3 regions of the Syntrophomonas sp. UBA1041 genome follow, and region 3 is predicted to be linked to each of the others. Evidence: riboswitches for the same ligand, from Rfam matches in the RefSeq annotation. Region 3 holds a riboswitch; each other region holds the start of a gene.
The links. A riboswitch is a leader RNA that binds a small molecule or an ion and turns the genes downstream of it on or off. The one in region 3 is predicted to bind cyclic di-AMP.
Positions count from the first base shown of each region.

Region 1: another riboswitch for cyclic di-AMP. It lies ahead of B2633_RS17090 (ABC transporter substrate-binding protein); the one in region 3 lies ahead of B2633_RS10170 (quaternary amine ABC transporter ATP-binding protein).
Region 2: another riboswitch for cyclic di-AMP. It lies ahead of B2633_RS16055 (KamA family radical SAM protein); the one in region 3 lies ahead of B2633_RS10170 (quaternary amine ABC transporter ATP-binding protein).

Region 1 is NZ_DCEA01000117.1:1,665-5,856, forward strand. Features, by position in the region: gene B2633_RS17080 (ABC transporter permease) at 1-433, opposite strand, end outside; gene B2633_RS17085 (ATP-binding cassette domain-containing protein) at 439-1,365, opposite strand; gene B2633_RS17090 (ABC transporter substrate-binding protein) at 1,368-2,429, opposite strand; cyclic di-AMP (ydaO/yuaA leader) riboswitch at 2,564-2,709, opposite strand; gene B2633_RS17095 (class I SAM-dependent methyltransferase) at 2,995-3,096, opposite strand; gene B2633_RS17100 (hypothetical protein) at 3,066-3,251, opposite strand; gene B2633_RS17105 (endonuclease MutS2) at 3,416-4,192, opposite strand, start outside.
Region 2 is NZ_DCEA01000107.1:109,284-113,475, forward strand. Features, by position in the region: gene B2633_RS16045 (sensor histidine kinase) at 1-512, opposite strand, end outside; gene B2633_RS16050 (response regulator transcription factor) at 484-1,179, opposite strand; cyclic di-AMP (ydaO/yuaA leader) riboswitch at 1,445-1,572, shown strand; gene B2633_RS16055 (KamA family radical SAM protein) at 1,682-2,923, shown strand; gene asnS (asparagine--tRNA ligase) at 3,155-4,192, shown strand, end outside.
Region 3 is NZ_DCEA01000068.1:34,330-38,521, reverse strand. Features, by position in the region: gene B2633_RS10185 (phosphoenolpyruvate hydrolase family protein) at 1-380, shown strand, start outside; gene B2633_RS10180 (DUF4412 domain-containing protein) at 442-1,128, opposite strand; gene B2633_RS10175 (CDGSH iron-sulfur domain-containing protein) at 1,469-1,675, opposite strand; cyclic di-AMP (ydaO/yuaA leader) riboswitch at 1,948-2,082, shown strand; gene B2633_RS10170 (quaternary amine ABC transporter ATP-binding protein) at 2,276-3,472, shown strand; gene B2633_RS10165 (ABC transporter permease) at 3,465-4,192, shown strand, end outside.

The DNA of each region.
Region 1 (4,192 bases), on a different contig from region 3:
GAATAAGATAGACCAGGCTGGGCATAGTCTGCATGGCATCCAGCACCGGGGTTATTAAGCCGTTGAAGCGTTCAGAGCTTGACATGGCAATGCCCACGGGGATGCCGACCAGCAATGAAATCAATACCGCCACCACAACAATGCCCAGTGTCTCCATAGCCACTTCCCACAGCCCGAACATGCCGATGCTAAAAATGAGTACTCCGGGCAAGAGAGTTTTGTAGAAGCTTCTGGTGAGGCGCCAGGAGATCGCTGTGACTATTATAATCCACCCCCACCAGGGGACCCATTTCAGAATGTGTTCGATTTCAAGCAGCATGCTCAACACCAGGGCGGATACAGCGTCAAAGAAAGGTCCCCAGGATTTCACCATCCATTTTACCGAACTGTCAATGTAGGGTGCTAAATTATATTGCCATGATTCAGGAAACATTGTTTTCACCTCCCAGTGGGTACAGGCACGGGAACCGCTGCCACACCGGACCGGGGCTGCTTGACGGCGCGTTTATGCCTGGGAAACACCTGATTGCTGCTGCCCGGCAGAAGCGAATTGGCATCTTGAACAAAACGCTCCACGTATTCGTCAGCGGGATTGCTCATCACTTCCGCCGGAGTGCCTTGCTGCAAAAATTCCCCGTTCCTCATCACCGCCATGGTGTCCCCCAGGCGAACGGCTTCGCTCAGGTCATGGGTCACGAACACGATGGTGCGGTTGAGCTGCTTTTGCAGATTGATAAGAGTATCCTGCATCTCCCGGCGGATTAAGGGGTCCAGGCCGCTGAAAGGCTCATCCATCAAGAGCAGACCGCTGTCTTGAACCAGCGCCCTGGCGATGCCGACCCTCTGCCGCATACCGCCCGAAAGCTGCGCCGGATAATAATTTTCCCAACCGGTAAGCCCCACCTGGGCGATGGCCTGCCTGGCCAGATCTTCTCTTTCACGGGGTGCTACCCCGCACAATTTCAAACCAAAAGCCACATTGTCAAGGACATTGCGATGAGGCAGCAAACCATAATGCTGAAACACCATAGCCGTTTCATGGCGGCGAAAATCGATGAGCTCTTTCTTGCCCAACTGTAAGACATTGCGGCCATTGACCTTGATTTCCCCCCGGGTGGGTTCTACCAGGCGGGGAATGCAGCGGATCAGGGTGGATTTACCGCTGCCCGACAGTCCCATGATGACAAAAACCTCACCCTGCTTCACTTTAAATGATATATTGCGTACTGCTGCCACAGCACCGTTATTTTGCAGCTGCTCAACGGCCTGTGCATCTTCCAGGTCAAGATCCGCGGCCTGTTTGCCGAACACTTTCCATAAATTATTTACTTCCAGAAGGGTATTATGATCGTAGTTTTTTATCATGGCTACTTCACCTCTTTTAGGGCTTGTTCCACCTTCTGGGCAGCTTCCTCGGTAACCCAGCTCTTCCACCGCTCCGGGTACTTTTTCAAGAAATAGATGGCGGCCTCATCGGCTTCGGTGTCGTTTTCCTGCATATAGCCAAGGAAATCGTTGTTTTCAGCCAGTGTGGTCTGGTATTTGGAAACCAGTTCCACCACTTCGGGAGCCCTGTCTTTGAGGCTGGAGTGAACCCCCTTTAATACTTGCGCTGCCGGGAAGGCACAGCCGATATTATTGGGATCATTGTATACTTCCGCATTATATTCAGGCTCTTCCAGCATGGTCATATCCAACAGGCCCATTACCCAGGTAGGTTCCCAGTAATAGCCCACCCAGGGCTGACCCTTTTCATAGGCGGTCAGCATGGAAGTGGCCAGGGCGGTATCGGAACCGGTGCTGAAAAGGTTAAATGTCTTATCTAATCCGTAGGTCTTGAATTTGGTTGCATTGGTTTGAGTTACTGCCCATCCGGGAGGACTGGTGTGGAATCGCCCTTTAGTCGGCACTTCAGCGTCTTTGAAGAGATGCCAGTAACGGGGCAGATCAGAGACCGATTTTAAATCGGGCGCTACTGCCTTAATGCCACGCTCAGGGTCGCCTTTTATCATATAGGTGGGCACATACCAACCCTGGGGAGCGTCAGGGAAATTTTGCCCCAGATCCAACACTGCTCCGCTGGAAACCGCTTCATTCCAGGGCTCTTCGTAATTGTCTTTCCAAATCTCCATGGTTATATCAATGTCACCTTTGCTCATACCCTGCAACAAAGGCAGGGTCTCGCCAAAGGTATACTGCGGTTCGGGATAGCCATAACCATGCTGCAGGATAAAGCCCACGATGCGGTTGTGCACTTTAACGCTATCCCATGATACGTCGGCCAATACCAGTTTTTCCTTTTGACCTTCAGCGCCGGTGTTGCTGCCGCTTCCGCCACAACCCACTGCGAATAATCCAAATGCAAACAATAGTGATAACAGCAAAAGTCTGACTGTAATCTGGCCTGAAAAAGATTTAATTGTGTTCATGGATACCTCCTACCGGCCTGAAGCCACGGCAAGCGGAAGAGAGCTCAAGAAAGGAGAAATATACATATGAAGCATAATCGAAAAGGAAAAGTAGGATGATAAAGGGCAGCTGCAGGGGGCAGCATGCTTAACATCTGAATTCCCAATCTGCCTACGAGGTTAGCTGACGGGCTCGGGCCTGGGTTAGCCCTATTCCACAACCGATATAGGGTTAATGAAAACTCGCCCCATAAAATGGTTCCCCCGTGTCTCGACTCCGAGGCTTCGGCCTATTTTAGTCTTTAATTTCGATGACTTATAAATCAGCGGATGATGCTTTCTTGGCACCACCAAGCGGACGCGATTACTTCGTCAGATCATCACTCCTTTCAGAATATAGGACTTTACATACAAATATGAAACCAAGTCCCCTACAGTAAAAGCTGTGCTACTGCAGTGCCATTGATATGGTGAGAAAATCGACTGTATCAAGTTTAAATGATAAATGTGGCAGAAATGAAGCAAAACTGAGACGCAAGCTTCGCCGCCCGGGCTAAAAAGCCGATAATCAGGGATCTGTAGGCCATCAAAATATTTTGGCCAGCATTTCCGCGGAGATGTCCATACCGGTGACCTGCATACCCATAAGGGCCAAATCTATAGCATAAATCCCGGTGCCGCAGCCCAGGTCGAGAACAGTTTCCCCGAGATGCGATCCATGGACTTTAAAACCATCTCTCTTTCCAAATCGTGAACAGTACTGCCGACTTCATCTGTATACCACTTGTCGTACTCGGCGGCGATTGCATCAAATATCTCGGCTATTCTAAATGCCCTCCCCAATTTGTCATACTATTAATTGTAGCCTGAGGAAGCGAAGCATGTGGACGTTCTTTTACTTCCTTCCACTCTTCAAATGACCGGCAGGCCAATATAGGGAATAATCTTGACAGGCAAGAAGCTTCTAGCGCCGTCATAATCGTCTTCGCTTTCCGGGCGGATGATATTCATTTTTCATTGTCTCCTTCTTTAGTAATTGCCACATTTCCCTCCACATGCCGTTTTCCCATGAGGTGTCTGGCTTTGCGGTTGGCCACGCTGTCAAATATGATGGAGAAATCATAGTCTTCCGGATAAAGCTCACTGGCGGGCACAAAGAGCTTAATGCGCTTGTGATTGACCAGCCTTTTTTGGCCTTTCACCTGTACGCCGATTTCCCCCTTTTCATTGGAACGAGCGTAAACGATACCGATTTCCTTGCGCGGATAGACAAACACGCTGTCTCCAATGTTGAATTTATCGCGGTGAGACTGTATTTCAGGCTCCGGCTCCTCTTGTTTGACGATCCTGGGCGGTGTGGCGGCGGCCCGGTTGGGGGTTGAGTTGTTCTGCTGCGCCGCTGACCGATGCTCATCGGTTTTGCTGCCGTAGGCGGCCTGGTGGGCGCGTTGCAGCATTTGCCGGGGCATCCCCAGTCTTTCCGCAATATGCAGCGCGCAGCTTTCACCGGCTTCCCCGATTTCAAGCTGATAGAGCGGCATCAGGCTTTCCTTGTCAAAGGTCATGCGGGCGTTTACCAACCCGGGCTTCATGCTCGCATATTCTTTTATCTCCGGGTAGTGGGTGGTAACCACAAACAGGCATCCTTTGGCGCCGAGCTCATCCAAGATCGCAATGGCCAGCCCCATGCCTTCGGTGGGATCAGTCCCGGAGCCAAGTTCGTCCAGCAAGACCAGGGATTCTTGATCGGCCTGCTTTAAAATAGCGATGATGTTCCTCATATG
Region 2 (4,192 bases), on a different contig from region 3:
TAAAGCGTGTTCAGATACATGTTGCGCAGGCTCTGCAGGGCCACAAAAGTTATCACCGTGCCGTTGATTTCAGGATTGATCCCGATGGGGGTCTCGACTGACAGGTATTGTTCGGTACGGTAAATATTGGCACTGGTCTTATCAACGGTTTCCCGGTCGCGCAAAGGATGGGGCAGGTCCGATAACTGCTGTCCAACCTGAAAATCCTCGGGGTGGCTGCTGAAGGTGATCCTGTTGTCAGGGCCGACCAGCATGTAATTGCTTTCTACGGAACGGCCTAAAAGGAGTATGGTTGTAGGAAGATCGGCCTCATGGGAAAGCGCCCCGGATTGCCGGCTTTCAACGATAAAGGCGATCTCCCAGGCCTGTCTTTCCAAGCCTATCTGGGCCCGGTTTTCCAATACTCCGAAAAGGATCGGATAAAATGCCATAGTGGTCATGGTAAAAGTTATTAAAACCACCAATAGATAACTGATTACAATCCTACTCGAAATGCTTTTTAATCTGCCCATCTAATCTATACCCGTAACCCCAAATGGTTTTGATAGTAGTATCGGAACCGCTGGCCCTCAATTTCTTGCGCAGCCGTTTGACCGTATCATCTACCGCCCGTTCACTGCCCATATAGTCATAGCCCCACACCCGGTTCAGCAGTTCCTGACGGTTAAAGGTGCGCTGGGGATGCTGCATTAATAAGGCTATCAAATCGAACTCCCTGGTAGTAACCTTCAGGGTTTTACCGTTCACCAGTATCAGCCGGTCCACGGGGAACAGCTTCATATTACCGCACTCACTGCAGCCGGATGGCTGCTGGTGAGGCAGGGTGCGGCGCAAGACGGAACGCACCCGGGCCATCAGTTCGCGCGGGCTGAATGGCTTGGGGAGATAGTCGTCGCCGCCGATCTCCAGGCCGATAATGCGGTCCAGAGCCTGCCGGCGAGCCGAAATAAAGATAACCGGGGCTCTGCTGTGCTGGCGAATCTCCTTGCAGAACTCCAGACCGTCCTGGCCGGGCAGCATGATATCCAGGATGAACATGTCAGGATAGCCTGAATCCAATCGCTTGCGCAGCTCTTCTATGCTGTTGAAGGACTCCACCTGATAGCCTTCGTTTTGCAGGTATTTGCTGATGAGCAGGCGGATATTCTCTTCATCATCAACTATAAATATAGTTTGCATGGTACGCTCCCTAAAAAACCGACGGTTGATGTAGCAAGCCATTTATTAAAGCATATCCTATTAATGTGGCAAAAATATATTAAGCATGTCGATTTCTGCAGAAATGAGCAGCAGATGATTTATATAACCGCTGCCGGAATTTTGCCACATTTTAAGTTTAATATATAGTATATAATATATATATACATCGTTGGGACATGGCGAAACAAATGCCCTAGGGTTAGGGCTGAGGGAGGAATCAAGTCTATAGGCGCAAACAAATGAGCAAAAGCCTGCGCTGAATTTCCTGGAACAGGAGAACGGGGGAACCATCATTTGGGGTGAATCCGTCATCGGTAGGGGACCCTTTCCCCGAACCCGACAGCTAACCTCGTAAGCGCTGAAAGGGAACCCGAGGTTAATACTCTTCTTCTGACCAAAGGCCTTCCTTTGGTCGTTTTAAGTCTCGGCCCTTTTCTAATGTGACCATTCCTGCCAAAACCCTGAAGAAAGGAGTGCCAGCATGAGAGAAACAGGGGATATCAACAACCGTCATCAGTCCTTATTAAGAAGCCGCCAACTAAGTGACGATGCCCAGCCTTACCAGCAATTTCTAAGTCAATTACCAGATGAAAAAACCATACAAGCCGGGATTGCCAGGCGCAGATTACAGATCCAGGCTGTGATCGGAGGAACTGATCAGGATTGGTCTAATTGGAAATGGCAGCTCAAGCACCGTATCCGGGACAGCAGGATACTGGGACAAATTCTGGGCCTGACCCAACTGGAGATGAGGAGAATCGACCGGGTCAGCCAGGTCTACCGCTGGGCCATTTCTCCTTACTACCTCAGCCTGGTGGACGAAGATTATGAAAACAGCCCGATTTATCGCCAGGCCGTTCCCGATCTCCGCGAACTCCTGCCCGGGGGCAGCCTGGATCCCATGAATGAAGCCTTGACTTCACCAGCGCCATGCGTTACCCGCAGATACCCCGACCGGCTGATCATCAATGTCACCAACCAGTGTGCCATGTACTGCCGTCATTGCCAGAGAAGGCGCAATATCGGGGAACATGATCTGCATGCCTGCAGGGAAGACATCGCCAGAGCGGTTGAATATGTGGCCCAAAACAGAGAGGTCAGAGATGTGCTTATTACCGGCGGGGATGCCCTCTTGCTGAGCGACCGCATGCTTGATATGCTGTTGAACAAACTCTATCATCTGCCTCATGTGGAAATCATCCGTATCGGAACCAGAACTCCGGTTACTCTGCCGCAGCGCATTACTCCGGAACTCTGTGATATTATCCGTAAGTATCCGCCTATTTATATTAATACTCAGTTCAATCACCCTCTGGAAATCACCCCGGAATCCAAACAGGCCTGCGACCGATTGGCCGAGGCCGGGGCTATTCTGGGCAACCAGGCCGTACTGTTGCGCGGCATCAATGACAGACCCTATATTATGCGCAGGCTAAACCATAAATTGCTTAAGATCCGGGTTAGACCTTATTACATCTTCCATGCCAAAGACGTCAAGGGCACCAGGCATTTTCAGACCACCATCCAGGAGGGCATGGACATCATTGCCTCACTGCGCGGGCATACCTCCGGTATGGCGGTGCCTACCTATATAGTCAACGCCCCGGGCGGCCTGGGCAAAATCCCGCTTATGCCCAACCACATCATGCATATGGACGCTGACAAAGCGGTATTGATGACCTGGGAAGGCAATATCGTAGAGATCTCCAACAAAAAAGCCTGAAACAGCTGATTAATAAGCTGAAAACGGCCTGCGCAGCTTAGCGCAGGCCGTTTCCCTGCTCTAACTGCGGCATTATGAGGGTTTGGTATTGTGAGGCAGACCCTGCCGGTCATTTTGCCCGGGCCGTTACCGCGTCTGCCTTTTGGGGGTTTTAAAATCCAGGAGATAAGTCATAATAAAGGATAAATGGAAATGTCATTCCAGTCTATATTGATACAGGGGGTTAATGCCATGGAGAAAGTGATCATCAGACAGCTGATGCGGGAGACCGAGAGGCTGGCCGGTCAGGAAGTGGAGGTCAGCGGATGGGTGCGCAGCAACCGCAGTCAAAAGAACTTTGGCTTTATCGCCCTGCATGACGGCACCCATTTCAATACCGTTCAGGTGGTTTACGAAAAGGACGCTTCGGCCAATTTTGATGCCGTGGCCCGAATTCGGGCCGGCTGCGCGGTTACCGCCCGTGGAATCATGGTGTTGACTCCACAGGCCAAACAGCCTTTCGAAATAAAGGCCCATGAAGTGGTTCTGGAAGGCGATGCCCCCGAGGACTATCCCATACAGCCCAAACGCCACACCCGGGAGTTCCTGCGCGAGATGGCTCACCTGCGACCCCGTACCAACCTGTTTGCGGCGGTTTTCCGTATCCGCTCCCTGGCCGCATATGCCATTCACGAGTTTTTCCAGAAACGCGGTTTTGTCTACGTACACACCCCCATCATAACCGCCAGTGATGCTGAAGGCGCCGGAGAGATGTTCAGGGTAAGCACACTGCCGGCTTCAAAACCGCCGCTCACTGAATCCGGGGAGGTGGATTTCAGTCAGGATTTCTTCGCCCGCAAAACCAGCCTCACCGTCAGCGGGCAGTTAGAAGCCGAGGCTTTCGCCCTGGCCTTTCACGATGTTTATACTTTCGGCCCCACCTTCCGGGCTGAGAACTCCAACACCGCCAGACATGCCGCTGAGTTCTGGATGATCGAGCCGGAGATGGCCTTCGCCGATCTGAGCGATGATATGCGCCTGGCTGAAGCCATGGTGAAATATGTCATCGGCTTCATACTGGAGAATGCTCCTGACGAGATGCAGTTCTGCTATCAATTCGTTGATAAGGAGCTGGAGGAGCGGCTTTTGGGACTATTAAACCAGCAGTTCGCCCGGGTAAGTTACACTGAAGCGGTAAATCTTTTGACCAAAGCGGGGCAGAAATTTGACTATCCGGTGGCCTGGGGACATGACCTGCAGACCGAGCACGAGCGCTATCTGACCGAAAAG
Region 3 (4,192 bases):
GCAGAATGGATGTGTTCACTGTGGCCTGGGCTTTTAATGAAGCGGAAGCCCGGATCATGGCTGAGGCAGGTGCAGACGTAATCGGAGCCATCGTAGGTGTAACCGGCGGGGGGCTGACCGGAGCCAAGGGGGTAATGAATATTGAGACCGCCACCGCGGAAGTGCAAAAAATGTGCCGGGCGGCCCGTTCTATAAACCCCAGGGTTTTCGTATTGACTCACGGCGGGCCATTTGCAGATGTAGATACCGCACAGTACTCTATCGCCAGTACTGACGCCGATGGTTATGCTTCCGGCTCCAGCGGGGAACGGATGCCCACTGAAAACGCAGTGATAGAAATCACCAGGAAATACAAAAACATGTCAATCAAAAGGGCATAAGTTTAGGGAAAGGGGGAAGCGGTGCTGAGCAACCGTCCCCCTGGTCCTGCAATGCTATGGTTCAGTTGCCGGTGGGCATATTGGGCATAGTGGTAATGGTTGTCCCTGCGGGAATTTCAAAAAGGCTCTCTGCTTGAGGGCCAATCTGATAATTCTTATACTCGATCACAACCGGACCCTCGGTGGTGGTTTGCTCTATTCTTACCGGCATACCGATATCCTTGCGCAGCCACATCTTAGCGGTGTCGCTACCCTCCGTGGAAGTAACCACCAGACAATCATAACCATCTTTGTTTTCTTCACCGACCACTTTCAGATTAGAAGTATCGCCAGACTCGTTCACCCACTCATTGGGGAGCTCGGCGGAGTCCTGGAGAGTGGTCATTTTCATCGCGGTCTTTTGGTCAGGATTATATAAGTACATTTCCCCCTGGGCATTAGTGATAGTGATCATCTTCATGCCCATAGCCTCCATCTCCATTCTGAGTTTTTCACCGCTGATATACATCTTGCCCTGAGTGTTCAAGGAACTTCCCTGACCGCTCATAGTCATCACCATTTCAAATGACATTTGTTTGGCCTGAAGAGCCGTTTCCATGATGTCTTTCAAGCGGTTGTCGCCGGTCTGCTGGGCCGGGGGTGTCGTTGAGGCGGTCGGTGTTCCGGGATCCTCTTTCTTACTGGAGCAGCCTGCCAAGCTGCCGAGCATCAGGGTCAAAACCAATAAAGCTACAATCCATCTTTTCAATCTACTTGCCCCTTTCTTTTCATAAATTTTCCTCATCTGTATGCAGGGTAACAATTATCAGGTATGCTGTCAAACCCAATTTGAACGCGAAAATAGCCCTGTCCATAATTGAATCTGCACCGGCACCTGGGGGCCGGAGCTATTCTTGAAGAACCCGGCTTTCGATCTGCTGTTTCACTGTTTTTAAAGCATTAACAGCCAGATATGGCTATCTTCAGGACCGGGTACTGATATGAAGAGGTTAATGCTGAATTAATGGGAAGTATAGCGTAAAGACATGAATGAACCGGAGACAGCAAGTCTTTTTATAAGAAAATGTCTTGGTGTCCCCGGTTAAATATTAGAGGATATCCTTAGCGCGGGCGCAGGTTTTCATGTGCCCTTTTTCAATGCCATCACAAAAGGGCATGGCTTGGGATTGGCCGCACCGGCATAAGGCCACCGGTTCCTGGCGGGGTATGGTGTTGCCATGGTCATCGATTAAATCGGCATGGCCGGCAATAATAATCGGACCCTGGGCGAGTATTTGTATACGAGTGTCTGCCATTATATGACCTCCTGCAATTTTGCTATTTGTATCATTTCCATAGCGGCCTTGCCGCATACATGGGACTGCGATCAAAGGCGGCGCTCTAAATATGGGCATTAAAGGCCTTATAAGGGCCAAAAAGGCCAAAAAATAGCCTCAAATCAATATCAGCTGATGAGAAGGCCGATACAACTGGCTTATCCATGTTGGAGCTATTTGTCCAACTAGCTGGAAATAAGTTATATTTAATATAATAATCATGTAAACTCTAACAAAATCGAACATAATCGGCCATTCTCAAGCTTAATTCCAGCAGACCCGGCTGGAAGCGGGGGATCCAAATATGGGGTGAATCCAGTTAACTGGTAGGGCCGCCCACAGCCCGAATCCGTCAGCTAACCTCGTAAGCGTTCAAAGGGGGAGAATGGGGAATTCTATTCCTTCTTAATAATCCTGCGTACTTATCACTTGAAGGACTTTCCCTTTTTCCTGATTTACTTCTTTAATCTATCAGGATCGAATGGTCATCACCCACTAATTGACAAGTCCGGTATGCCTTTGCATACGGGTTAATTTAGTGCACCCTTAAATTCGGACAGAATGAAGGGAGGGATAACAGTGGGTAAAATAGAGGTCCGCAATCTGACCAAAATCTATGGAAATAATGTTGAAAAAGCGCTGCAGATGCTGCGAAATGGCTGCGACAACCAGGAAATACGCGAAAATACCAAACAGGTAGTCGGGGTCAGAGAGGCCACTTTTTCTGTAGAGCAGGGAGAATGTTTCGTGATTATGGGGCTGTCCGGCAGTGGCAAGTCAACCTTGCTGCGCTGCATAAACCGCCTCATCAAGGCAACAGATGGCGAAATTGTGATAGATGGAGAAGACGTGAACAAAGTGTCTTCGCGCCGCTTGGAAGTGCTGCGCCAGGAAAAGATAGCCATGGTTTTTCAGCGTTTCGCTTTGCTGCCGCATCGAAATATTTTAGACAATATCGCTTACGGCCTGGAAGTGCAGGGCGAGCCGCGCCCCATACGTTATGAAAAAGCATTCCAGGCCTTAGAACTGGTCGGTCTGAAAGGCTGGGAAGATTCTTATCCGGGAAATCTCAGCGGAGGTATGCAGCAGCGGGTGGGCATCGCCCGAGCTTTGGCAACCGATCCCGATATACTGCTCATGGATGAACCTTTCAGTGCACTGGATCCTTTGATAAGGCAGGATATGCAAGATGAACTCTTAGCTATTCAGCAGAAGTTGCAAAAAACCATATTGTTTGTCACTCATGATCTGGACGAAGCGTTAAAAGTAGGCGATCGCATCGCCTTGATGAAGGACGCCCGGATCGTGCAAATAGGAAGTCCGGAAGAAATCCTGCTCTCACCAGCCAGTGATTATGTAGCTCGTTTTGTGGAAAACGTCAATCGTTCTCGGGCTTTGACGGCTTCAGCTGTGATGGTCAAGCCCCGTGCCGTGGCTCATCCCAAAGACGGCCCTCTAACTGCCTTAACCTTTATGGAAAAACATGGCTTATCTACTATATTTGTTACGGACCGGGCCGGGCACCTGCAGGGGTATGTGCAGGCTGAGGATGCCTCGGCTCTGGTCGAAGCGGGTATCAGGGAATTAGACGGCATTATCAACCCCGAAGTGCCAACTGCCGCACCGGATACTATGCTGTCCGACCTTTTGGACACCCTGGCCTATACCAAGGTGCCGTTAGCGGTTGTTGATGACCAAGGCAGATTGAAAGGCGTATTGGTGCGAGGATCGGTGATCGCAGGCCTGGCCGGTGAAAGGAGGGGTAGTCATGAATAGCATTCCGAGATTGCCACTGGCCCGATGGACTGACGATCTAATCAATTATTTACAGGGGCATTGGGGCGCCTCCACCCAAGCTTTCTCCGATCAAATGGAAAGCTTGATCAAAGGGCTGCAGCAGCTTCTGATCAGTATTCCTCCGGAATTGTTCATCATCGTAATCGCACTCCTGGCCTGGTGGCTTGCGGGTAGAAAAATGGCTATTTTTTCTGTAATCGGTTTGTTTTTTATCTACAATGTAAAACTGTGGGAGGTTACCATGGAAACCTTATCCATGGTAATAGCAGCTGTCTTGTTGTGTGCTGTGGTGGGGATCCCACTAGGCATTCTTTCGGCAAAAAACCTTACTGCTCATCGAATCATTGCGCCGGTTTTGGATTTCATGCAGACATTACCGGCGTTTGTTTATTTATTGCCTGCTATTCCCTTTTTTGGGTTGGGCGTCGTTCCGGGGGTTCTAACTACTATCATCTTTGCCATGCCACCGGTAATTAGGCTAACCGATCTTGGACTGAGGCAGGTACCGGAAGAATTAATTGAACTCGGGAGATCTTTTGGTTCCACCTTTTTTCAGATGTTGTTCAAGATCGAGCTCCCCCTGGCCAGGGCAACTATCCTAGCCGGTATCAACCAGTGCATCATGCTGTCACTGTCTATGGTTGTTATCGCTGCGATGATAGGTGCCAAAGGACTGGGCGGTGTGGTATGGAGAGCCAT